2 linked regions of the Parazoarcus communis genome follow. The protein of the gene in region 1 interacts with the protein of each later gene in a pairwise test. Links are inferred from orthologs where the notes say so. Each region holds a gene or a part of one and is shown on either strand. Other genes may lie near its edges. The genes, in order: ileS and CEW87_RS13485.

Region 1 (17,331 bases):
GCGGATTTGCCTACGGGGTACTCCTACACGCTTAAACCAGGACTTCCAACACCCGGCTGGCCTAACCTTCTCCGTCCCCCCATCGCATCTAGAACCGGTACAGGAATATTGACCTGTTTCCCATCGACTACGCATTTCTGCCTCGCCTTAGGGGCCGACTCACCCTGCGCCGATGAACGTTGCGCAGGAAACCTTGGGCTTTCGGCGAGGGTGCTTTTCACACCCTTTATCGCTACTCATGTCAGCATTCGCACTTCCGATACCTCCAGCATCCCTCTCGAGACACCTTCGCAGGCTTACGGAACGCTCCCCTACCACGTGTCATAAGACACATCCGCAGCTTCGGTTCATGGCTTGAGCCCCGTTACATCTTCCGCGCAGGACGACTCGACTAGTGAGCTATTACGCTTTCTTTAAAGGGTGGCTGCTTCTAAGCCAACCTCCTAGCTGTCTGTGCCTTCCCACTTCGTTTGCCACTTAGCCATGCATTTGGGACCTTAGCTGGCGGTCTGGGTTGTTTCCCTCTTGACAACGGACGTTAGCACCCGCTGTCTGTCTGCCGTATATCACTTTGCGGTATTCGGAGTTTGCTATCGCGGGGTAGATCGCATTGACCCCCCCAACGATTACAGTGCTCTACCCCCGCAAGTGTCCGTACGACGCACTACCTAAATAGTTTTCGGGGAGAACCAGCTATTTCCGGATTTGTTTAGCCTTTCACCCCTATCCACAGCTCATCCCCTAATTTTTCAACATTAGTGGGTTCGGACCTCCAGTGCGTGTTACCGCACCTTCATCCTGGCCATGGATAGATCATCCGGTTTCGGGTCTACGCCCAGAGACTATGTCGCCCTTATCAGACTCGCTTTCGCTACGCCTCCCCTATTCGGTTAAGCTCGCCACTGAACGTAAGTCGCTGACCCATTATACAAAAGGTACGCAGTCACCCCACAAGGAGGCTCCCACTGTTTGTATGCATGCGGTTTCAGGATCTATTTCACTCCCCTCCCGGGGTTCTTTTCGCCTTTCCCTCACGGTACTAGTTCACTATCGGTCGATCACGAGTATTTAGCCTTGGAGGATGGTCCCCCCATCTTCAGACAGGATTTCTCGTGTCCCGCCCTACTTGTCGCACGCTCAGACCCGCCACCTAATTTTCACATACGGGGCTATCACCCTGTGTTGCCGGACTTTCCAGACCGTTCTGCTAATTAGATGGTTTAGTCGTGCAGGCTGTTCCGTGTTCGCTCGCCACTACTTACGGAATCTCGGTTGATTTCTGTTCCTGCAGCTACTTAGATGTTTCAGTTCGCTGCGTTCGCCTCCACGTACCTATGTATTCAGTACGGGATACTCCTTGCGGAGTGGGTTTCCCCATTCGGATATCGGGGGATCAAAGCTCCATTGCCAGCTCCCCCCCGCTTTTCGCAGGCTTGCACGTCCTTCATCGCCTGTGATCGCCAAGGCATCCACCACATGCACTTAGTCGCTTGATCCTATAACCTTAGACCCTCAGACTTTCGCCCAAAGATCCGGTCACAGGTCGAACTCGTTTGTGCGAACCTCGTCGCGCCGCTGACACAGCACGCGAGATTCAATGCAATCACGCTACCCGTGCAACGCATCTACTGATACGCTGCACATATATATACTTCTTCCACTTTGTTAAAGAGCGAGCCAATCGAGAAGTTTGACCTTCCCGAGAAGTCAGGCATAAACACCAGAATCTTTCCTGGCCATGCATGACTGACTTCTCGAACCTCGTTGTGTGTCTGACTACTGTCTGACTAGCGTCTGGTTTGCATCAGATACTGGTGGAGCTTGTCGGGATCGAACCGACGACCTACGGCTTGCAAAGCCGCCGCTCTCCCAGCTGAGCTAAAGCCCCATTCTGACCAACGCACCTTCGATAGTTTGGTGGGTCTGGTTGGGTTCGAACCAACGACCCCCGCCTTATCAAGACGGTGCTCTAACCAGCTGAGCTACAGACCCTCACACTCGAGGCTCTTCGCTTGAACAACCGATAAGTTGTGGATACTTGACCACTGCGACCTTTCTCTTGAAAGGAGGTGATCCAGCCGCACCTTCCGATACGGCTACCTTGTTACGACTTCACCCCAGTCATGAATCTCACCGTGGTAAGCGCCCCCCCGAAGGTTAAGCTACCTACTTCTGGTGAAACCCACTCCCATGGTGTGACGGGCGGTGTGTACAAGACCCGGGAACGTATTCACCGCAGCATGCTGATCTGCGATTACTAGCGATTCCGACTTCACGTAGTCGAGTTGCAGACTACGATCCGGACTACGATCGGCTTTAAGAGATTAGCTCCACCTCGCGGCTTGGCAACCCTCTGTACCGACCATTGTATGACGTGTGAAGCCCTACCCATAAGGGCCATGAGGACTTGACGTCATCCCCACCTTCCTCCGGTTTGTCACCGGCAGTCTCATTAGAGTGCCCAACTAAATGATGGCAACTAATGACAAGGGTTGCGCTCGTTGCGGGACTTAACCCAACATCTCACGACACGAGCTGACGACAGCCATGCAGCACCTGTGTTCTGGCTCCCGAAGGCACCAAGTGATCTCTCACAAGTTCCAGACATGTCAAGGGTAGGTAAGGTTTTTCGCGTTGCATCGAATTAATCCACATCATCCACCGCTTGTGCGGGTCCCCGTCAATTCCTTTGAGTTTTAACCTTGCGGCCGTACTCCCCAGGCGGTCAACTTCACGCGTTAGCTGCGTTACTCAGAAAGTTACCTCTCCGAACAACTAGTTGACATCGTTTAGGGCGTGGACTACCAGGGTATCTAATCCTGTTTGCTCCCCACGCTTTCGTGCATGAGCGTCAGTACAGGCCCAGGGGGCTGCCTTCGCCATCGGTGTTCCTCCACATATCTACGCATTTCACTGCTACACGTGGAATTCCACCCCCCTCTGCCGTACTCTAGCCTTGCAGTCACAAACGCAGTTCCCAGGTTAAGCCCGGGGATTTCACATCTGTCTTACAAAACCGCCTGCGCACGCTTTACGCCCAGTAATTCCGATTAACGCTCGCACCCTACGTATTACCGCGGCTGCTGGCACGTAGTTAGCCGGTGCTTCTTGTCAAGGTACCGTCATCCGACAAGGATATTAGCCTTGCCGTTTTCTTCCCTTGCGAAAGAGCTTTACAACCCGAAGGCCTTCTTCACTCACGCGGCATGGCTGGATCAGGCTTGCGCCCATTGTCCAAAATTCCCCACTGCTGCCTCCCGTAGGAGTCTGGGCCGTGTCTCAGTCCCAGTGTGGCGGATCATCCTCTCAGACCCGCTACAGATCGTCGCCTTGGTGAGCCTTTACCCCACCAACTAGCTAATCTGACATCGGCCACTCCAATCACGTGAGGTCCTAAGATCCCCCACTTTCCCCCTCAGGGCGTATGCGGTATTAGCTACGCTTTCGCGTAGTTATCCCCCATGACTGGGCATGTTCCGATGCATTACTCACCCGTTCGCCACTCGCCGGCAGGTGCAAGCACCCCCGCTGCCGTTCGACTTGCATGTGTAAAGCATGCCGCCAGCGTTCAATCTGAGCCAGGATCAAACTCTTAAGTTTAATCCTACAAAGTACTCAAAATCATTTTACTGACATATGAGCACCTAATCTTTGTGAAACTCAAAACTGCCTAAGCAGTTTCATGGCCACAGCGATCAAGCACCCACACTTATCGATTGTTCAATTTTTTAAAGAACCGCTGCAGTTCCTGCAGCAGAGAAGCGAGATTATGATCAACTTAACTTATCTCGTCAACCCCTGTTTTGGTTTTATTTCAAAACCACCGAAACAACTAAAACAGAAATCCGCCTCAAAAACACCTGCAAAAACAACCGCTTTCCTGCCATCACCCCGTTTCGCTAACTGCGTTTCGCGGTGAAGAGGTGCGCATTATAGACACCTCAGAAAGTTCGTCAACACCTAAATTTCAGATTATCGAAACGAAGCCCAATTCACGCCTCGGCGCCCTTCTGATGGTGCCTCAGCGCCCAGGCGACATGCTCACGCACAATCTCTGAAGGATGATCTGCCCTCGCCTTGAGCGCAGCCACGACTTCGGGAGTACCAGGGCCGTTTCCAAGTGCCACCGCAATGTTGCGCAACCATCGTTCGTGACCGATGCGGTGAATCGGACTTCCTGCAGTCAGGCGCCCGAACGCTTCTTCGGTCCACCCGAAGAGCTCTACGAGCGATGCACTGTCGAGACCGTTCCGCACCTCGAAGTCACTTTCTACAGCCCGCCTGGCGAACCGGTTCCAAGGGCAGACGAGCTGACAGTCGTCGCATCCATATATGCGGTTGCCGATGAGCGGACGAAACGGCTCAGGGATGGATCCGTGCAACTCGATCGTCAGATAGGAGATGCAGCGTCGCGCATCAAGCCGGAAAGGCGCAACGATTGCCCCGGTAGGGCAGGCATCGATACAGGCGACGCAAGTCCCGCAGTGCGCACTCACCGGCTCATCCACTGGCAAGGGCAGGTCAGTGAAGATCTCACCAAGAAAGAAGAACGACCCGAGCGACCTGTCTATTAATAAGGTGTGCTTGCCTCGCCACCCGAGACCACTCTTCGCACCCAACTCCACTTCGAGCACTGGCGCTGAATCAACAAATACCCGGTAGGCGGACGGAGAGGCGCCAACGATTCTGTCAGCGAGCTTCTGCAGGCGCGAGCGCATCACCTTGTGATAGTCCCGGCCCAAGGCATAGCGCGAAACATAGGCAAGCGTCGGATCACTCAGAACCGCCTCTGCCGGCGTGGCATCCGGCCAGTAATCCATGCGCACCGAGATGACACGCAACGTTCCCGGCAGAAGCTCTGCCGGGCGCGCCCGCTTCAGCCCGTGGCGCGCCATATAATGCATCTCGCCATGAAATCCGGCTTCGAGCCAGCGCTCCAGCCCAGGCTCAGCCGATTCGAGACCGGTGTCCGCCACGGTGATGGCACCAAACCCGAGCTCGCGCGCCCACAACCGGACATGTTCAGCCAAGGCCGCCATGTCCTCGGAAGACCCCTGGATAGTCGAGGAAGACTCATGCTCAATCTTGTTCACCCTGCGGATGATAGCTACACCGCGCTCACGACGCACCTCGACAATGAGGACGACACACTTGAACTTGGCGGCTCACTCGCCACAGCCCTGACACCCGGACTGAAGATCTGGCTGAACGGAAACCTTGGCAGCGGAAAGACGACGCTCACCCGCGGACTGCTTCGTGAACTTGGTCACACTGGAAAAGTCAAGAGCCCGACGTATACTCTCATTGAACCTTATGTAGTTTCTAGATTAGACTTATATCACTTTGATTTTTATCGACTGAACTCACCTGAAGAGTACCTTGATGCAGGACTGGACGAGTACTTCAACGGACCGGGCGTGTGCATTGTCGAGTGGCCTGAACAGGCTGCTCCCTATCTCGCCACGCCAGACCTCGTTGTCCTCATCGAGCCAGAAGGTGAAGGACGACGAGCCACCCTCCGGGGTCTCACCGAAGCGGGGCAAACATGCATAAGCCAACTAGCCAATTGTCAGAAGAAACAATCCCCACCCCCCGGAAAATGAACCGACGAACCCTGCTCAAGTTCGCAGGCGCCTCGCTTGCGCTTGTGGTGAGTCCGGTCGGCATGGCTGCAGGCAGCCTGCTTGCGGTCAGAGTCTGGCCCGCCGAGGAATACACCCGAATCACGCTCGAAGGCAGCAACGAGCTTCGCTTCACTCACCTGATGGTGAAGGATCCCGAGCGGCTGGTCGTTGACCTCGAAGGCATTGAGCTCAATAGTGTTCTGCAAACACTCCCGGGTAAAGTGCTCGACTCGGACCCCTACATTCGCAATATCCGGGCCGGTCAGAACCGCCCCGGCGTGGTCCGTGTGGTGGTCGAACTCAAGGCCGAGGTCAATCCGCAAGTCTTTACGCTCGCGCCGGTCAGCAACTACGGACATCGTCTGGTGCTGGATCTTTATCCAACCGTCGAAATGGATCCGCTGCTGGCGCTCATCGAAAAGTCATCCCCGATCGACGCGGCCGCCGGCGAATCCGGCATCACCGATGCAAAGGCGCACGGCAGCCCGGAGATCGCCCAGCGCGACAACGCGCCCTCGCATCGGGAGCGCAAGCCCGAGCCTCGTGTAAACCGGCTGTTCACCGTAGTGCTCGACGCTGGACACGGCGGAGAGGATCCTGGCGCGGTTGGCCGCGGCGGGAGTTACGAGAAGAACGTCACGCTCGACATCGCCAAGCGCCTGCGCAAGAAGATTGACGCGATGCCGAACATGCGCGCCGTACTGACCCGCGACGGCGACTACTTCGTGCCGCTCGGTCAGCGCGTCACCCGTGCGCGAAGGGTTCAGGCAGACCTGTTCGTCTCAGTCCACGCCGACGCCTTCGTGCGCCCGGAAGCCCGGGGTAGCTCGGTATTCGTGCTGTCCGAAAGAGGGGCATCGAGCTCGGCTGCACGATGGCTGGCGCAGAAAGAGAACGATGCGGACCTCATCGGTGGCGTCAATCTGGCAAAGCAGGACGGCCACCTTGCGCGAACCCTGCTTGACCTGTCTCAGGCCGCGACGATCAACGACAGTCTCAAACTTGGCAAGGCAGTGCTGGCCGAACTCGGCGACATCAACACCCTGCACAAGGCGCACGTGGAACAAGCGGGCTTCGCCGTGCTGAAAGCACCCGACATCCCGTCAATCCTCGTTGAAACTGCGTTCATCAGTAACCCGGAGGAAGAGCGTCGCCTCAATGACGACGCCTATCAGGACAAGATGGCCGAGGCGATCATGCGCGGGATCAGACGCTATTTTGACGACAACCCGCCCGCGCCGCGCACCCGCGTTGCACAGCTGGGCTGATTTGCCCCCTCCTTTGCCGGTATAATCGCGGATTTTTTCAGGCGGTTATGCAGGTTTTTCGCGGGTTCCCCGAACAGGCAAAGGAAGCCTGCGTGCTGACCATAGGCAATTTCGACGGTCTGCATCGCGGGCATCAGGCGCTGCTCAAGCAGCTCACCGACAAGGCTGGCGCACTTGGCGTGCCCGCTGTCGTGCTCACGTTCGAGCCTCACCCACGCGAGTACTTCTCACCGGACAAAGCCCCTGCGCGACTTGCTTCGCTGAGAGAGAAACTGCAGCTATTGGCCACCAGCGGCGTCGATCGCGTGCATGTCTGCCGCTTCAACGCCCGTTTTGCCGCCCAGACCGCAAGCAGCTTCATTGAAGACGTGCTGGTGAAAGGGCTGGATGTACGCCATCTTTTCATCGGTGACGACTTTCGGTTTGGCGCTGGACGCACCGGTGATTTCGCGATGCTTCAGGCCGCAGGCAAAGACTTCGGCTTCGGTGTCGAATCGATGCCGACGCTCGCAGTGGCCGGCGAACGTGCCTCAAGCTCTGCTGTGCGCTCAGCGCTTGCGAGTGGCGACCTCGAACACGCCGCCCAACTGCTCGGACGCCCCTACAGCATTGCCGGTCGCGTGGTCCATGGCGACAAGATCGGACGCCAGCTCGGCTTTCCCACGCTGAATATTCAGCTCAAGCACCGCCGCCCTCCGCTTTCGGGCGTCTTTGCGGTCTCCGTCGAAGGACTGGAGGGAAGCAGACTCGCCGGTGTCGCCAATGTGGGCGTCAGGCCAACCGCCACCGATGCCGGGCGCGCCCGTCTTGAAGTCCACCTCCTGAACTGGAGCGGCGACTGTTACGGCGCTCATCCGCGCATTCACTTCCTGCTTAAGGTTCGCGACGAGATGAAATTCGCCTCGCTCGACGAACTGAAGACACAAATCGCCCGCGATGCCGATACTGCACGCGACTGGTTCGCCCTCAATCCGAATTGCCTTCTAGGCTGAACAGAGACAGACGCACACGCCATGGCCGACTACCGCAAGACGCTCAACCTGCCCGACACCTCCTTCCCGATGCGCGGCGATCTGCCAAAGCGCGAACCGAAGTGGATTGCCGAATGGCAGCAGAAGAAGCTCTATCAACGCATTCGCGAGGCCAGCGCAGGACGGCCCAAGTTCGTGCTCCACGACGGCCCCCCGTACGCGAACGGCAATCTTCACCTCGGCCACGCCTTGAACAAGATTCTCAAGGACATCATCGTGCGCTCGAAGACCATGGCCGGCTTTGATGCCCCGTATGTGCCGGGCTGGGACTGTCACGGCCTGCCCATTGAACACAAGGTGGAAGTCACCCACGGCAAGAACCTGCCGGCCGACAAGGTACGCGAACTGTGCCGCGCCTATGCGGCCGAGCAGGTCGAAATCCAGAAGCAGGAGTTCATTCGCCTCGGCGTGCTGGGTGAGTGGGACAACCCCTATCTGACGATGAACTTCGCCAACGAGGCGAACGAGATTCGCGCGCTGGCCGAAATGACCAAGGCCGGCTACGTGTTCAAGGGGCTGAAGCCGGTCAACTGGTGTTTCGACTGCGGTTCTGCGCTGGCCGAGGCCGAAGTCGAGTATGCCGACAAGCAATCCCCGACGATCGATGTCGCGTTCGCCGTGACGGATGCTGATGCACCGAAACTCGCCGCTGCATTCGGCCTCGACACGCTTGCGAAGCCTGCGGCCGCCGTCATCTGGACCACCACACCGTGGACGATTCCCGCCAACCAGGCACTGAACGCACACCCCGAATTCGACTATGCACTGGTCGACACCGGCGAGCGCCTGCTGATCGTGGCCGAGGAACTGGTGGCGGCCTGCCTTGAGCGCTACCAGGTCGAAGGCAAGATCATTGCGACCACCAAGGGCGCAGCGCTCGAGCGTATCGAGTTCCGCCACCCGCTCTACGACCGTGTCTCTCCGGTCTATCTTGCCGAGTACGTCGGCCTCGACGCCGGCACCGGCATCGTGCACTCGGCGCCTGCGCATGGCGTGGATGACTTCAACTCCTGGGGCGCCTACGGCCGCAGCAATGACGAGATCCTGTCTATCGTCATGGGCCACGGCGAGTACGTACCCGACCTGCCCTTCTTTGGCGGGATGAACATCTGGAAGGCCAACCCGGCCATCGTCGACAAACTGCGCGAAGTGGGTGCCCTGGTCTCGGACAGCAAGATTAGCCACAGCTACATGCACTGCTGGCGTCACAAGACGCCGCTGGTCTACCGCGCCACGGCACAGTGGTTCGTGGGCATGGACCGCAAGGCTGCAGATCAGACCACGCTGCGCGAGCGCGCACTGCGCGGGGTTGAATCCACCAAGTTCTTCCCCGCATGGGGACAGTCGCGTCTGCATGCAATGATCGCCAACCGCCCGGACTGGTGCATCTCGCGCCAGCGCAACTGGGGCGTCCCGATCCCGTTTTTCCTGCACAAGGAAAGCGGCGAACTGCATCCGCGTACCGTCGAGCTGATGGAAGAAGTTGCAAAGCGCGTCGAGAAGGAAGGCATTGAAGCCTGGTTCAAGCTCGACGCAGCGGAGCTCCTTGGGACTGAAGCTGCCCACTACGACAAGATCAGCGACACCCTGGACGTCTGGTTCGACTCCGGCACCACGCACTGGCATGTGTTGCGCGGCTCGCACAACGACGGCCATGCCGAAGGCCCGCGTGCCGACCTGTATCTCGAAGGCTCCGACCAGCACCGCGGCTGGTTCCATTCTTCCCTGCTGACGGGCTGCGCCATCGATGGCCACCCGCCCTACAAGGCGCTGCTGACGCACGGTTTCACAGTGGACCAGCAGGGCAGGAAGATGAGCAAGTCGCTCGGCAACACCATCCTCCCGCAGGAAGTCTCGGACAAGATGGGCGCTGAAATCCTGCGTCTGTGGGTGGCCAGCACCGATTACTCGGGCGAACTTGCGATGTCCAAGGAGATCCTCGCCCGTGTGGTCGAAGGATACCGGCGCATCCGCAACACGCTGCGCTTCCTGATGGCCAACACCGCCGATTTCTCCATCGAAACGGACGCCGTTCCCATCGATCAGTGGCTCGAGATCGACCGCTACGCGCTGGCCTTCACCCGCCAGATGGCCGTCCAGGCAGAGGCCGATTTCGGCAGGTTCGAGTTTCACAAGATCGTCCAGGGCTTGCAGATCTTCTGCTCGGAAGAACTGGGCGCCTTCTATCTCGACATCCTCAAGGACCGCCTGTACACCACCAAGGCAGACAGTCTCCCGCGTCGCGCTGCGCAAACGGCGCTGTGGCACATCACCCAGACGCTGCTTAAGCTGATGGCACCGATCCTTACCTTCACCGCAGAAGAGGCGTGGGCCGTCCTCAATCCGGGCAAGGACGACAGCGTGATGCTTCACACCTTCCATGCCCTGCCTGCGCAGGAAGGCGAGGCTGGACTCATCGCACGCTGGGAGAGCATCCGCAGCGTTCGTGCCGACGCACTGAAGGTCATCGAGGGCCTGCGGACAGAAGGCAAGGTCGGGGCATCGCTGCAGGCCGAACTCGAACTGCATCTGACGGACGAGAAGTTCGTCGCGATGCAGAGCCTGAAAGACGATCTGCGCTTCGTTACGATGACTTCGCGCGCGTCGCTGGTCGAAGTGGCCAGCGCCGAGGAAGAGCGCATTGTTGCCACGCCGAGCGATAAGCAGAAATGCGAACGCTGCTGGCACTATACGGACGATGTCGGACATGACCACGATCGTCCGACGCTGTGCGGTCGTTGCGTGAGCAACCTGTTCGGCAGCGGAGAAGCGCGCTCGCATGCCTGATCCGAAGCAAGCCGCCCGACCAGCGCTGACCGCGATGCTGCCATGGCTTGCACTCGCCATGCTCATCGCGGTGCTCGACCAGGTCACCAAGCAGATCGTACTGAGCTTGATGGAGTACGGCGCGCGCATTCCGGTGACCGGGTTCTTCGATCTGGTGCTGGTGTTCAATCGCGGCGCGGCCTTCAGCTTTCTGGCCGAGCATTCCGGCTGGCAACGCTGGTTCTTCACCGGACTGGCCGTCGTCATCTGCGGCTGGCTGACAGTACTCCTTCATCAGCACCGGAATGAACGTCTGCTGCCAACCGCGTTCGCACTCATCATCGGCGGCGCCATCGGCAATGTGGTCGATCGCCTGATGCATGGCGCAGTCGTAGACTTCCTGTACTTCCACGCCGGTCGTTTCGGCTGGCCGGCGTTCAATCTCGCCGACTCGGCCATCTTCGTCGGCGTCGCCCTGATGCTGTGGGCGCAGTTCCGCAGCAGCAAACAACACACCCACTCTAAACCGGAGCGTTCCTCGTGAGCCAGACCGTTGCCGACAACAGCCTTGTCACCCTTCACTACCGCATCACGCTGACCAATGGCCAACCGCTGATCAGCACCTTCGAGGCCACCCCCGCCACCCTGCAACTCGGCGCGGGCGAGATGCTGCCGGCAATGGAGAAGCTGATCGTGGGGCTCGAAGTGGGCAGCAACCATGTCTTCGAACTCGAACCCGAGAACGCATTCGGCCCCCACCGCGAGGAACTGGTGGAGCGGGTAAAGCGCGAACACATGCCTGCGGAAGAGATCGAAGCCATGAGTATTATGGAGTTCAGCGCGCCCGACGGGTCGCGCTACTCCGGACTGGTGCGCGAAATCGATGCAGAATCGGCGCTGATCGACTTCAACCACCCGCTCGCGGGAAAGAACATCCGCTTCGAAGTGAAGATCATCGGCACCTCGTGATGCCGGGCTCAGCCACAGAGAGATCATATGAACGATAAGGAAATCATGCTCGCCACCCCACGCGGCTTCTGTGCCGGGGTGGAGCGCGCCATCGAGATCGTCGAGCGGGCGCTGCAGCGGTTCGGCGCACCGATTTATGTTCGCCACGAAGTGGTGCACAACAAGTTCGTCGTTGATGACTTGCGCAACAAGGGCGCAATCTTCATAGAGGAACTGGAAGAAGTCCCTTCGGGCAATACCGTCATCTTCAGCGCACACGGCGTGTCGCAAGCAGTGCGTGACGAAGCCGAGCAGCGTGGCCTGCGTGTGTTCGACGCCACCTGCCCGCTGGTCACCAAGGTGCATATCGAAGTGGCCCGCATGCGCGAACAGGGCCGGGAACTGGTCATGATCGGCCACAAGGGGCACCCGGAAGTCGAAGGCACAATGGGTCAGGTCAGGGACGGCATCCATCTCGTCGAGACCGCCAATGACGTCGCCGGCCTCACCGTTGCCGACCCCGACAAGCTCGCCTATGTCACCCAGACCACGCTGTCGGTGGACGATGCCGCGGCGATTGTTGCAGCGCTTCGCGAGCGCTTCCCGAGCATCGTTGGCCCCAAAAAGGATGACATCTGCTACGCGACCCAGAACAGGCAGGATGCCGTGAAGTTCATGACGCCATTTGCCGATGTTGTGTTCGTGGTGGGCTCGAAGAACAGCTCGAACTCTAACCGTCTGCGCGAAGTTGCCGAACTGCGCGGAGTGCCCGCCTACCTGGTGGACAACGCAGAAGGAATCGATCCAGCCTGGCTGGACGGCAAGCGACGTATCGGCGTCACCGCCGGCGCGTCTGCGCCGGAAGTCCTCGTGGAGGACGTCATCGTTCGGCTCAAGTCACTGAGTGGCGGAGCGGTACGTAACCTGGACGGCGTACCGGAGAAAGTGACCTTCCCCCTCCCCAAGGAGTTGCAGGACACGCCGTAAGGCAGATGGCTGAGGATGCGACCCTGTCCGCCCCCTTGGCCAGACCGCAACCCGGAAGCAGCCAGACGCATCGCGTGCGGGCTGCTTCCACGAGCAAACATCAGATATGCGGCTCCATGATGCGACGATAGAACTCATGGAAGTGCTGCATCCCGTCTTCGTAGGGTGACTGGTAAGGCCCCACCTCGCTGCGGCCCTCCTTCAGCAGGGCACGACGACCACGATCCATGCGCTCGCCGATCTCGTCGTCCTCGATCGCGGTCTCCATGTAGGCGGCCTGCTCGGCCTCCACGAATTCGCGCTCGAACTCGACGATATCTTCCGGATAGTAGAACTCGACCACATTGGTGGTTTTGTCGACATCGACCGGAATCAGCGTGCTCACCACCAGCACGTGCGGATACCACTCCACCATCACGTTCGGATAGTAGGTCAGCCAGATCGCACCATGTGCCGGCTTGTTCTCGCCGTAGTAATCCTGCACGGCCTTGTGCCACTTGCCGTAGGTCGCCGACCCCGGCTTGGCAAGCGAAGTGATCCCGACGCGCTGCACGGAATACCAGTCACCGAACTGCCAGGAGAGGTCGTCGCAGGTGACGAACTTGCCCAGCCCGGGATGAAAGGGTGCAACGTGGTAATCCTCAAGATAGACCTCAATGAAGGTCTTCCAGTTGTAATTGCACTCGTGAATCTCGACACGATCCAGCTTGTAGCCGGTGAAATCGAGTTCGGGCGCGACCTGCATGCCGGCAAGGTCGGCATTCGCCGAGCGCGGCCCTTTGAACAGCAGCCCCTGCCAGTCCTCGAGCGCATCGCGCCGGAGATTGAGGCAGGGATTATCCGCAAAATGAGGCGCCCCCAGCAGTGCGCCCTGCTGGTCGTAGGTCCAGCGATGAATCGGGCATACGATGTGTTCCGTCGAGCCCGACCCTTCCAGCATGATCGCCTGCCGGTGTCGGCAGACGTTGGACAGCTGATGGACGCCCGCATCGGTGCGAAACAGCAGCTTGGAATGATCAAGCCATTCAAGCGAACGGTAGTTGCCGACTTCCGGTACCATTAGCGCATGGCCAACGTACCCCGGCCCGGCATCGAAGAGGAGCTTCTTCTCCATTTCGAAAACCTTCTCGTCGAAGTACCATGAAACCGGCAGCTGCGATGCTGCCGGTGCCAATTGCGAGTTGGCCGCGATATCGGACATTACCGAACCCCCTAATCTGGACCAGAATCCGGACAAATAAACGTAATATCTTAAGCGAAGCCCCGTTTGACCGCCAGACGCCCGATCGGTTATTTTCCCGTCTTTACCCGCGCCACGTCCTGATCCATGCCAAAGTCGGCGTCAGCTCCAAAATCCTTCGAAGCCGCAGTCTCCGAACTCGAGACCATCGTCCAGCAAATGGAATCCGGCACTCTGACGCTCGAGGATGCCCTCGACCGCTACCAGCGCGGCGCCAGCCTGCTCAAGTATTGCCAGGAAACCCTGAGCAACGCCGAGCAGCGCGTCCGGGTACTCGAAGGCGATTCACTGGTCGACTTCAATCCGGCCCCGACGCGGAGCGATACATGAGCCAGAATGACTTTGCCGGCTGGATGCGCCAGATTCAGGCGCGCACCGAAACCGCGCTCGCAAAAGCCCTGCCCGCCCCGGACCTCGCCCCTGCCCGCCTCCACGAAGCGATGCGCTACGCAGTGCTGGGTGGCGGCAAACGGGTTCGCCCCCTGCTCGTTCATGCTGCGGGCGAGATCGTCGGCGCGTCTCCGTCGCACCTCGACCATGCGGCCTGCGCGGTCGAACTGATTCACGCCTATTCGCTGGTGCATGACGACATGCCCTGCATGGATGACGACGTCCTGCGCCGTGGCAAACCCACAGTGCATGTGGAATATGACGAGGCGACCGCCCTGCTGGTTGGCGATGCATTGCAAACCCTCGCGTTTCAGGTTCTCGCCGACAACCCGATCAGTGCCGCGCCTGCGGGACAGATTGCAATGATCCGTCAGCTCGCCATCGCCTCTGGTTCGCGTGGCATGGCCGGCGGCCAGGCCATCGACCTCGCCGCAGTTGGCAAGCAGTTGTCGCGTGAAGAGCTCGAGTTCATGCATGTCCACAAGACCGGCGCCCTCATTCGCGCATCAGTGCTGCTGGGCGCTCAGGCCGGCACATCGACCGAAGAGGCAGACCTCCTGCGCCTGGACCGTTACGCCAAGCTGATCGGCCTGCTGTTCCAGGTGGTCGATGACATCCTCGATGCCGAAGCCGACACGGCCACCCTCGGCAAGACCGCCGGCAAGGATGCGGACAATGACAAACCGACTTACGTCAGCCTGATCGGGCTCGATGAAGCCAAGCGCCTGTCGCGGGAAATGCTCGCCGAAGCGCATGAGGCACTGGCACCGCTCGGCGAGCGCGCCGCCCGCTTGCGTGCGCTGGCCGATTACATCGTGCATCGCCCATTCTGACTCTCACCTTCTTCTGCCGGCCCGACACATGTCTCCGTACAAAAATCTAGAACGCATCGCCTCACCCGCCGACCTGCGCGCCCTCGAACGCCGCGAACTGGGTCTCGTCGCCGATGAGCTGCGTGCGTTCCTGATTGAGTCGGTATCCAAGACCGGCGGGCATCTGTCATCGAACCTGGGTACGGTCGAACTGACGATCGCCCTGCACTACGTGTTCAACACCCCGGAAGATCGCATCGTCTGGGACGTCGGGCATCAAACCTACGGCCACAAGATCCTGACCGGCCGCCGCGAAGCGATGAGCAATCTGCGGCGCTGGGGCGGCATCTCCGGCTTTCCCCGCCGCTGCGAGAGCGAATACGACACCTTCGGCACCGCGCACTCCTCGACCTCCATCTCGGCGGCGCTCGGCATGGCCGCAGCAGCCCGCGACCGCGGCGAGGACAGGCAGTCGATTGCAGTGATCGGTGACGGCGCAATGTCGGCAGGCATGGCCTTCGAGGCACTGAACAACGCTGGCGACATGGAAGGCGTCAACCTGCTGGTGATTCTGAACGACAACGAAATGTCGATCTCGCCACCCGTCGGTGCGCTCACCAAGATTCTTGCCCGTCTGATGTCCGGCTCAACCTACAACACCGCCCGCCGCGTCGGCGAGAAAGTGCTGGGAATGGCACCTTCCGTTGCGGAGCTGGCGCGCAAGGTCGAAGAGCACGTAAAAGGCATGATCACCCCGGGCACCCTGTTCGAGGAGTTCGGCTTCCATTACTACGGCCCGATCGACGGTCACGACCTCGACGCCCTCGTGCCCACACTGCAGAACCTGCGCAAACTCAAGGGCCCGCAGTTCCTGCATGTGATCACCCGCAAGGGACAGGGTTACAAGCTCGCCGAAGCCGACCCCATCCTTTACCACGGCGTGTCAAAGTTCGACCGCAACGCCGGCATCCAGAGCAGCAAGACCGGCGGCAAGCTCACCTATACCCAGGTATTCGGTGACTGGCTGTGCGACATGGCGGCAACCGACCCGCGCGTCGTCGGCATTACGCCGGCCATGCGCGAAGGCTCGGGCCTGGTGCGTTTCGAACAGGAGTTCCCCGACCGCTACTACGATGTCGGCATCGCCGAGCAACACGCACTGACCTTCGCCGCGGGCATGGCCTGCGAAGGTTATCGGCCGGTTGTGGCAATCTATTCAACCTTCCTGCAACGCGCCTACGACCAGCTGGTGCATGACATTGCGCTGCAGAACCTGCCGGTGGTGCTGGCCGTCGATCGCGGCGGCCTGGTAGGTGCCGACGGCGCAACCCATCACGGCGCGTTCGATCTGTCCTTCCTGTCCTGCATCCCGAACATGGTGGTGATGGCGCCGGCCGACGAGAACGAATGCCGGCAGATGCTCTACACCGCGGTCTGTCACGACGGCCCCACGGCGGTGCGCTACCCGCGCGGCAGTGGCACCGGCGTTGCACCGGAAACGGCCATGACTGCACTCCCCATCGGCAAGGCCGAGACGAAACGGCAGGGCAAGCGTATCGCCCTGCTCGCCTTCGGCAGCATGGTCAATACGGCCATGGCGGTCGGCGAAACGCTCGATGCCACCGTTGTGAACATGCGCTTCATCAAGCCGCTCGATGAAGCGCTGATTGTCGAACTTGCCGCCAGCCACGACCTGCTCGTGACGATCGAGGAGAACGCCGTCATCGGCGGCGCAGGCTCGGAGGTCGCTCGTGTGCTCGAAACACTCGCCGAACGTCCGCGCATCCTGCGTTTAGGCCTTCCCGACAACTTCATCGACCATGGCGAGCAGGGACAGCTGCTGGCATCGATCGGCCTCGACAAGGACGGCATTCTCGCCAGTATTGCGAAAGCCTATCCAGGCAATAGTTGAGTAAGTTTGTCGGGATTGTTAGCATTCCAGGACTGAAAGGGCGCAGATCCCGACCACAACAGAGAACACACATGAACACCCAGGCAGCACAGGCCATTCCCGACGTCCAGAGCAGCATCGATCGCCGTGAGATTGCGATCAACAAGGTCGGGATCAAGGCGATCCGTCACCCGATCAAGGTCAGCGACAGATCGGGCGGCGTGCAGCACACCGTTGCCACTTTCAACATGTATGTCGGCCTGCCCCATAATTTCAAGGGCACCCACATGTCGCGCTTCGTTGAGATCCTCAACAGCAACGAGCGTGAGATTTCGGTCGAGTCCTTCGAGCCGATGCTGCGTGAAATGGTGACG
Region 2 (7,971 bases), 1.6 Mb from region 1 along the record:
CGCCTTTCTGTGCCAGCCGGATAGACCGCGGGGTGAAACCGCGTGCGCGGCGAACGAAGCGCGGCGTTTCCCGCGCCGCGGCAAGCGCGCTGCGCTCGGCGACCATGACCGAATCGTCGCAACGGCTCAGGATGTCACGATCGTGCATCAGGTAAGCGTCGGCGATCCCTTTGAGGCGCTGCAGGGCTTCCTGGTTGTCAGTCACCAGCGGCTCGCCCCCGGGGTTGGCCGAGGTCATCACCAGCGCCAGATCCTGCACCTCGCCGAGCCAGTCCGTCCCCGTCGGGCGGCCTGCGTTGTCGTGGAACAGCAGGTAATGAAGCGGCGTATAGGGCAGCATCAGCCCGATGCTGCAGAGATCCGGGGCAACGCCCCAGAGCTCGTTATCGACGCTCGGACGCTTTTCGCACAGCACGACGGGTCGCTCGGCGCCAGCCAGCAAGGCTTCTTCGGCGGAAGCCAGTCGCGCCCAGCGACGGGCCGACGCGAGATTGGCCACCATCACCGCAAACGGCTTCCCGCCGCGCCCCTTGCGCGCACGCAGACGCTCGACCGCCTCCGGGTTGCGCGCATCGCACACCAGGTGAAAGCCGCCGAGCCCCTTGACCGCAACGATCTCGCCGGTGAGCAGGCGCAGCAGGGTGTCGGCAATCGGGTCGCGCGTCGCCACCCGCACGCCGGCCGCTTCGAGCAGGCTCAGCTGCGGCCCGCAGTCCGCGCACGCATTGGGCTCGGCATGAAAACGCCGATGCACGGGGGAATCGTATTCGCGCTGACATGCCGGACACTGCACAAACGTCGCCATGCTCGTGTTGCTGCGGTCATAGGGCAGCGCACGCGTGATGGTGTAGCGCGGACCGCAGTGGGTGCAGTTTATGAAGGGATAGCGCCAGCGCCGGTCGGCAGGATCGAACAGTTCCGCAATACAGTCTGCACACACGGCGCTGTCGTGGCCGATGGTGGTGCTCACCGCGCCGCTCTCGCTGGTCCGGATGGTAAAGCCCTGATCTGCGGGGTCGGCATCGCACAGCCGGGTGTGAATCGAATCGACCCGCGCAAGGCTGGGCGCCTCCGAACGGATCCGCGCAATCAGCGCCGAGAGATTGCCGGGCAGCCCCTGCCCTTCGAGCTCGACGCCATCACCGTCGTTTCTGACCCAGCCGGAGAGGTCCAGCGTCTGCGCCAGACGATAGACGAAGGGCCTGAAACCCACGCCCTGAACCACGCCGCGCACGCGAATATGCCGGCGCTCGAGCCTGGGCTGGGAGAAGTCCTGCGCCATCAAGCCACGACACCTGCTGCGGCCACTTGCGACGGCGACCGGTCAGCCGAGGCCGCCTCCACGCCTGCACCAATCCAGGCAAGCCACTCATCGAAACCTTCGCCGGTGGTCGCGGACACCTTCATCACCTGCAGGCGCGGATTGACCCGCAGCGCAAACTCCACCGCCCTGTCCACATCGAAGCTCAGGTAGGGAAGCAGATCGACCTTGTTCACCAGCATCAGATCGGCCGCGGCGAACATGTCGGGATACTTGAGCGGCTTGTCCTCTCCCTCGGTCACCGACAGGATCACCACCTTGTGCGCCTCGCCGAGGTCGAAGGCTGCCGGGCAGACCAGGTTGCCCACGTTTTCGATCAGCAGCAGCGAATCATCCGCAAGCTCGAGGCGCGGCAATGCCTGACCTACCATGTGTGCATCAAGATGGCAGCCCTTGCCGGTATTGATCTGCAGTGCGCGCACGCCGGTCGCGCGGATGCGCTCGGCGTCGAAATCGGTCTGCTGGTCGCCCTCGACCACGGCCACCGGCAATCTGCCGCCCAGTTCGGTGATCGTGCGGCACAACAGGGTCGTCTTGCCCGAACCCGGACTCGACACCAGATTGAGCGCAAAGATGCCGCGCTCGCCCAGCCAGCGACGGTTGGCCTCGGCGAGGCGGTCGTTCTTGCCGAGAATGTCCTGCTCGATCCTCACCATCTGGCCCTGACTGAGTCCGGGCGCATGTGCGTGCGCCGGGCCGGTGCCGTAGTCCACGTTGTCGCCCTCAACACGGGGGCCATGCTCGGTCGCATCGCCATGCGGATCGTGCGCAGTCTGACCGTGCTGATCATCATGGTCGTGCTCATGCGCTGCCACGGCGCGCCAGGCCACGGTCGCCCCGGCTTTGGCCCTCGGCCTGGCGACGGCCTGACCGATTCTGATCTCACCTGTTCCGCAACCACATACCGTGCACATGCTCTCTGCTCCTCGATCACCCGGGCAGTCACGCTGCCTCTCAGTTACTGCCTCGGTTTCAGCATTCGCTTCTGAATCACTACTCGACTTCCAGTTCCAGCACCCGCATCTCGGTGCCCCCCGTCGGCTGGACCTGATAGCTGCCACACTGCGGACACGGGTCATACAGCCTGCTCACCGCGACCGTCTGCGCGCACTGCATGCACCAGCCGCTCCCCGCCACCCTGACCACCTCCATCCGCGCGCCTTCAGCCGCACTGCCGCGCATCACCGCATCGAAACAGAAACTCAGCGCATCGACTTCAACTGCCGACAGCTCGCCGATCTCGACCACGACCGTCTTGACCCGACCGAGCTGCTGAGTACTCACTGCATCATCGACGATGCTGCGGATACCTTCGGCCAGCGACATCTCATGCATCCTCCGCCGCCTCCTGCGTGACGGTGAATGCGACACAGGGGTCGAGCGACAGGGCAAGCCAGTCGAGCCGCGCCAGCGCCGCGTCACGCCCCTCGGCCTCCCAGCCGGTCGCCTCCTGCATGAAGGCGCCGCCCGGTGCAAAATTCCATTCGGTGGGGGCGATGATGTGATAGTCGGCCACGATGTCGCCCTCCAGCCGCAAGGCGTGCAGCAGCACACCGCGTGAGGTTTCGACGCAGGCCAGCCCGGCCCCCTCGCCCAGCGGCGCGGCATCGAAGCAGGGCTGCATGTCGCGCGCAAGCGGATGACGCAGGCGGCTGGCGTGGTCGGACAGGTCCACCACCTGCGCAAACACGCGTGCTGCAATACGATGCCCGTAGCCCAGCAGCGCCGCGACCAGTGGCGATCTGCTCTGACGCGCAAGCGCGCCGGTTTCATAGACGACCGGGCTGGCGCCGCCATGCCACGCGGGGGCGCGGTCGAATTCGGGCGCGGGCAGCGTGCCGCCCAGCATCTGCGCCCACTCCTGCGCCGTATGCGGGGGCAGCAGCGGCGCGACCTTGTCGCAGTCCGGCGTCCACCGTCCCGCCTCGATCAGCTCGGCGAGCGTCTCGCCGACAAAGCCGCCGTAGCGCGTCGCACTGACGAACTCGGCCAGGTTGGCGGGTTCGCGCATGGACAGGAAGAAGCCCGACAGCAGGTCCTTGGCGACCAGGTCGAGCAGCACGCCGCCCACATCGAAAGCGGCGGCCGTGTCGTTCACCTGCGCCAGACGATGATGCAGTTGCGCGAAGCGAACGCGTTGCGGCAACCGGCCGAAGCGCGTCGGCCAGTCGAGCAAGAGCCGCCACAGGTGTTCCTGAGCGGCCTCGCAGCTGATTGCGCGCTCGTCTTCGACGCTCGGCACACAGGCCTCGCCGCGTGCGGCAGCCACCGCGGCCCGCGCTGCAATGCCCTGCGCCCGGCCGCACAGGCTGAACAGCACCGGCACCATGCGCAGCACTTCATCCACATGCCGCCCCACCAGCACCGCTGCGGCACGCGGCCGCGTGTTCTCGACCCGCGCCGCCAGACAGCGCCCGCCATCAATACTGACCACGATATTCAGGTTGCCAGCACTGCTCATCCCCGCCCCCGCAGTAACAGTCCGCCGCGCAGAAAATCGCGCCGCGATACCGGCGCGGCGGCGACGGATTCGCCCTGCAGCCGTGCCTGCTCGGCTGCTGCGCCCGCTTCTGCCGCCCCATCGGCCGCCACAAACAAGGCGTCGAGCGCCGCATGTGCCACGGCTTCTGCATCGGCTTGGCTTTCGAACTCGAACACCGGCGAATACAGGGAACACATCTGGTAGGGGCCGAGTTCCGGTTCGCGGTTGCCCAGAAACGCATATTCGCCAGAGGGAAAGCTCCAGCACTGGCGCTCGTCTGCCGCCAGGGGCCGGAACAGACCGCCACCGCCCGGGAGCAGAACCAGGCTCAGCGACCATGGCGTCAGCAGCGCACCCAGCCACTCGCCCTGCCAGGACCGAAACCCGATGGCAGCCACTTCGAGCGCGGGATTGCACAGCGGCAACCCGGCCATCGGCCCCGCCGCGATCGCAGCAAAGCAGGCCCGGAGTTCGGGCGCGGGGTCGTGTGCGAAACCGGAGAGACCGGCAGACGTCGTCGGGCTCATGCGGCGTCCACCACCATGAACTTGTGACGCGGCGCGTCGCAGTTGGGGCAGGCCCAGTGCTCGGGCAAGGCCGAGAACGGTGTGCCGGGCGGGATCTGCCACACCTCGTCGCCTTCGGCCGGATCATAGACATACCAGCAGATGCCGCACTCAAGACGGGCTCCGTCCGAAATGCGACTGCCGTCGCCGAGATAGCTGCCTTCAAACATGGTCGGAATTCCTGTTGTCGTGCGCGTCCATATGCACCGCCTGCCCTCATGCAACCCGATGGTACGCCGAAGCCACGGAGAGGAGCAGTCGGGTCAGCCCGCATCATTCAAACCTGAGCGTCTCGATCCATTCGTCGAGGCGTTCGACGCTGTCACCGAAGTCGTCAGCCGCAGCGGGCACCACATCGGGCATGTCGGTCACCTCGATGGTGTTGAGAATCAGATTGTCGGCACTGTTGAAGTACTGCACCCACCAGGTGTTGGCGAGCCGGGTGCTGCTGACGCGGCAGTTCCCGTAGCCGCGGGAGAGCACCAGCACGCTGCCCGCACCCAGCGCGCCGTCGAGATAGGCAAGGTCGTCAGGTACCAGCGGCAGCAGGGTGAGATTGACAATGTGGGCGCCATCGCCTGACTTCCACCGCGCGGCGGCATCGACCAGTTCGGCCAGGATCGAGGGTGCGTTCATCACGCCTGGCGGCGGTGGCGGCACCGAAATCCCGACGCTGCCCGCAAGCCGCGCGCAGACCCCGACAGCCCCGGGCACCGGCGCTGCCGACACCACATCGCGCACCTGCTGCTTCGCGACGTCGAATCCGAGTTCGCGCCAGACGCCGGCAAACACCGTTTCCTGAATGCGCAGCCTACCTTCACCGGCCTCCACAACGATGCTGACCTCACCCTGCCCCAAGGCCTCGTTGACCAGCTTGAGGCCAGGGGCCGACAGCCCTGCGAGATCGATTTCGGGATAATCCGGATCGCCAAACGACCAGGCACGCATGGCGTCGAGCAGGCGCCCAAGCACGCCGAGCACCTCGTCGCGCACGGCGGGGTCGATCGCCTCGGGCATGCGTGGCACGTTGAATGTGCTCATTGCGCCCGGTGACGGAATGTACTCGAGCGTATCGTCTTCTTCCTGCGATCCGGGACCGAAGGCCACGACGGGGATGGGGAAGGCTTTCATTGTCTGGCTCCGGTCAGTGGCAGGCGGAATCGGACGCGGGACCGCGCACCGGAATGCCGATGGAAGGCGCACGTCCGACGGGCAAAGCAAGCTTGCGTGCCACCGCCCCGCCCCAGGCATCCCAGTCGAGCATGCCTTCGAGCACCCCGACATAGCCACCGTCACGCAGGAACAACTGCGCCGGATAGCGGGTGATTCCGTAGCGCGCGGCCACTTCGCGGCTGTCGGCGGGCATCAGGGCAGCTGCTCGCAGCCGACGTCCGCACGTCTTGAGGATCTCGGGCAGGATGACCGCCACATCCCAGGTCTCGGGACTGCGGGCGGGGTCTTCGGTGAGCAGGATCAGCACGTCGCCGCCTTTGGCTACGAACGCGTCCAACCCGGCAGCGTCGACACAGGCGATGCCATGCCGCAGTGCCTGGCGTTCGAGCAACGCGGCGAGGGAATCGAGATTGGGTGCGGCATAGTCGTTCATGTTCGGGGGCCTCGCAAAAATTCCGGAAGTTGGGGCTCGCGGTCGACGAGGTCGGCAAAGGCTGCGTCCAGATCCACGGGCTGACCGGCCATCAGACCCGACAAGGCATTGAGGGCAGCGCCGACCCGGGCCGCCTCGGCCTCATCGATCACCGCCCGTGCAGCGCCGAGAAATGTCATCAGCCAGACCCCTTGGGTCTGCGGCCCCACGAGCAGCGTATCGATGCGGTGCTCGACGCCATCGAGGTCGGTGCATAGCGCAACGCTGCCCTCCATGCGCTGCACCTGCAACGGAATGCCGACACACATCTCAGACCTCCCCGGCGGTCGTGACGAAACGCAGATCGCCATGCCGGCAGGCAGCCTCGGGCGGGGGGCGCCCCGCTTCGTAGGCATCCATGGCGAGTGCAACGTCGTTGAGCCGCAGCACCGCGTCGGCACGAGGCTCGACGCTCACGCCCCAACTGCGCAGGCGCGCCACCGCATGTGCCACCGCCGGCTCGATACAGGCACGCACGACCGGACGAAGGCTGCCACCGAAATCGTCGAGCTCGACCGGCTGCACGCCGATGAGCAGCATGGATTCGGGCAGGCGGTCGAGCATCTGCGCCGAGGCCAGCACCTCCTGAAAGCCGGTCTGGTGCAGGCTCATCTTCTTCGCCCCCATGAAGCGGGGCACTTCGCTGTCCTCGACCAGGCGCATCGCGCCCGGCTCTAGGCCATAGTCCACCGCATCGAAAACGATCAGACGGCGGGCCTCGGTGACATAAGGCAGCAGGTACAGGCCCTGGGTGCCGCCGTCCATCACGGTCACCTCGTCGCCGAACTGCCAGGCCGCATCCAGCGCCTCGACACAGCGCACGCCGAAGCCCTCGTCAGCCCACAGGAGGTTGCCGATACCAAGAATCAAGACTGAACTGGACTGTGTGCGCATGCCGACTCCGGGTGTAACGAGTGGGGTTACAGTTGCATGTGCCGTGCCAGCCCGGGTCGCGCGCATGATTCAGCGCATAATCAATCACTTGAAGAACAGCTGACTGACGATGCGGGACCGCCGACTGAGGCAATGTCGATCAGGTTTACATCAAATCGAAAACCTTCTTTCCACTTCCGCATTCAGCCATCAGCCGTACCGCACAGGCTGCGCCACGCGATATGGGTATCCCACGCAGCCTGCAGATGCATCCATAACAGCGGGTCGGTACCGAAGAAGATTCCCAGACGCACAGCGGTGTCCGGCGTGAAGGCACGCCGGCCGCGGGTCAGCTCATTCACCCGTCGGCGCGAGACGCCGAGCGCCCGGGCCAGCGCATCCTGCGAGATACCAGCCGGACGCATGAAGCGGGTTTCGAGAAAGCGCCCCGGATGCCTGGGCGCCCTGGCGGGGCCGCGGACCACAGGCAAAAAGATGCGCGGGCCGAAGCCCGCGCGAACGATCGTCATCATGAGGAGAAAGAGACGAAAGGGGGAAAACGCGAATTCATTGCGGAAAGAAGGACCGGCGTCAGTCCTTGAACATCCGCCAGCCGGAAATCATGGTGGAGATCAGGCTCTGGCGGCTCATGATGTCCTCACGGATGGCGGCATAGACGTGCACGATCACGAAGCAGACGGTGACCCACATGCCGAGCCGGTGAAAGCTGTGCACCTGCAGGCTGTTGCCGCCCACCGCAGTGATGACCCAGCCGAACATCGATTCGGCCCAGCTGCCTTCACCCAGCCCTTCGCCATACAGCGCGAAGCCGGTGCAGATCATGTACACCGCGCCAATGGTGAAGAACAGGAACATCATCAGCTGGGCAAGCGGATTGTGGCCGACATATTTCTTCGGCTCGCGAACGAGAAAGAGGTACCAGCGCAGTTCGTAGAACACCTCGCTCCACCACTTCAGACTCCACACCGGCACCAGAAAGATCTGCCGGGCGTGGTGGTTGCCCACCATGGCCCAGTAAATCCGGCCGAGAAAGCCGACGGCGAAGATATAGGCCGCTGCGAAA

Evidence for each region.
Region 2: the proteins of ileS (region 1) and CEW87_RS13485 interact in binary tests that used the Escherichia coli proteins (3 or more experiments, as listed by UniProt). The link is inferred for Parazoarcus communis from one-to-one orthologs.

What each region holds. Positions count from the first base shown.
Region 1 is NZ_CP022188.1:4,504,071-4,521,401, forward strand. The notes cover bases 7,554-10,910. They hold ileS (isoleucine--tRNA ligase), read left to right. Parts: upstream 7,554-7,905; coding sequence 7,906-10,710; downstream 10,711-10,910. Other genes in these bases: CEW87_RS20520 (bifunctional riboflavin kinase/FAD synthetase), read left to right, coding at 7,554-7,884; lspA (signal peptidase II), read left to right, coding at 10,703-10,910. Also shown: CEW87_RS22520 (hypothetical protein), read left to right, coding at 3,683-3,919; tRNA epoxyqueuosine(34) reductase QueG, read right to left, coding at 3,993-5,039; tRNA (adenosine(37)-N6)-threonylcarbamoyltransferase complex ATPase subunit type 1 TsaE, read left to right, coding at 5,076-5,603; CEW87_RS20515 (N-acetylmuramoyl-L-alanine amidase), read left to right, coding at 5,546-6,892; more of CEW87_RS20520, read left to right, coding at 6,940-7,553; more of lspA, read left to right, coding at 10,911-11,233; CEW87_RS20535 (FKBP-type peptidyl-prolyl cis-trans isomerase), read left to right, coding at 11,230-11,658; ispH (4-hydroxy-3-methylbut-2-enyl diphosphate reductase), read left to right, coding at 11,686-12,624; CEW87_RS20545 (aromatic ring-hydroxylating oxygenase subunit alpha), read right to left, coding at 12,725-13,825; CEW87_RS20550 (exodeoxyribonuclease VII small subunit), read left to right, coding at 13,952-14,194; CEW87_RS20555 (polyprenyl synthetase family protein), read left to right, coding at 14,191-15,087; dxs (1-deoxy-D-xylulose-5-phosphate synthase), read left to right, coding at 15,116-16,978; GTP cyclohydrolase FolE2, read left to right, coding at 17,050-17,331. UniProt on the Escherichia coli protein: Catalyzes the attachment of isoleucine to tRNA(Ile). As IleRS can inadvertently accommodate and process structurally similar amino acids such as valine, to avoid such errors it has two additional distinct tRNA(Ile)-dependent editing activities.
Region 2 is NZ_CP022188.1:2,942,975-2,950,945, reverse strand. What follows is about bases 5,097-7,971. They hold CEW87_RS13485 (HyaD/HybD family hydrogenase maturation endopeptidase), read right to left. Parts: upstream 6,909-7,971; coding sequence 6,285-6,908; downstream 5,097-6,284. Other genes in these bases: cybH (Ni/Fe-hydrogenase, b-type cytochrome subunit), read right to left, coding at 7,479-7,971; CEW87_RS13480 (HigA family addiction module antitoxin), read right to left, coding at 7,091-7,420; CEW87_RS13490 (HypC/HybG/HupF family hydrogenase formation chaperone), read right to left, coding at 5,972-6,283; CEW87_RS13495 (hydrogenase), read right to left, coding at 5,514-5,975; CEW87_RS13500 (hydrogenase expression/formation protein), read right to left, coding at 5,097-5,500. In the rest of the region: carbamoyltransferase HypF, read right to left, coding at 1-1,282; hydrogenase nickel incorporation protein HypB, read right to left, coding at 1,282-2,235; hydrogenase maturation nickel metallochaperone HypA, read right to left, coding at 2,315-2,656; CEW87_RS13515 (nickel-dependent hydrogenase large subunit), read right to left, coding at 2,649-3,782; [NiFe]-hydrogenase assembly chaperone HybE, read right to left, coding at 3,779-4,330; CEW87_RS13505 (rubredoxin), read right to left, coding at 4,327-4,539; more of CEW87_RS13500, read right to left, coding at 4,643-5,096.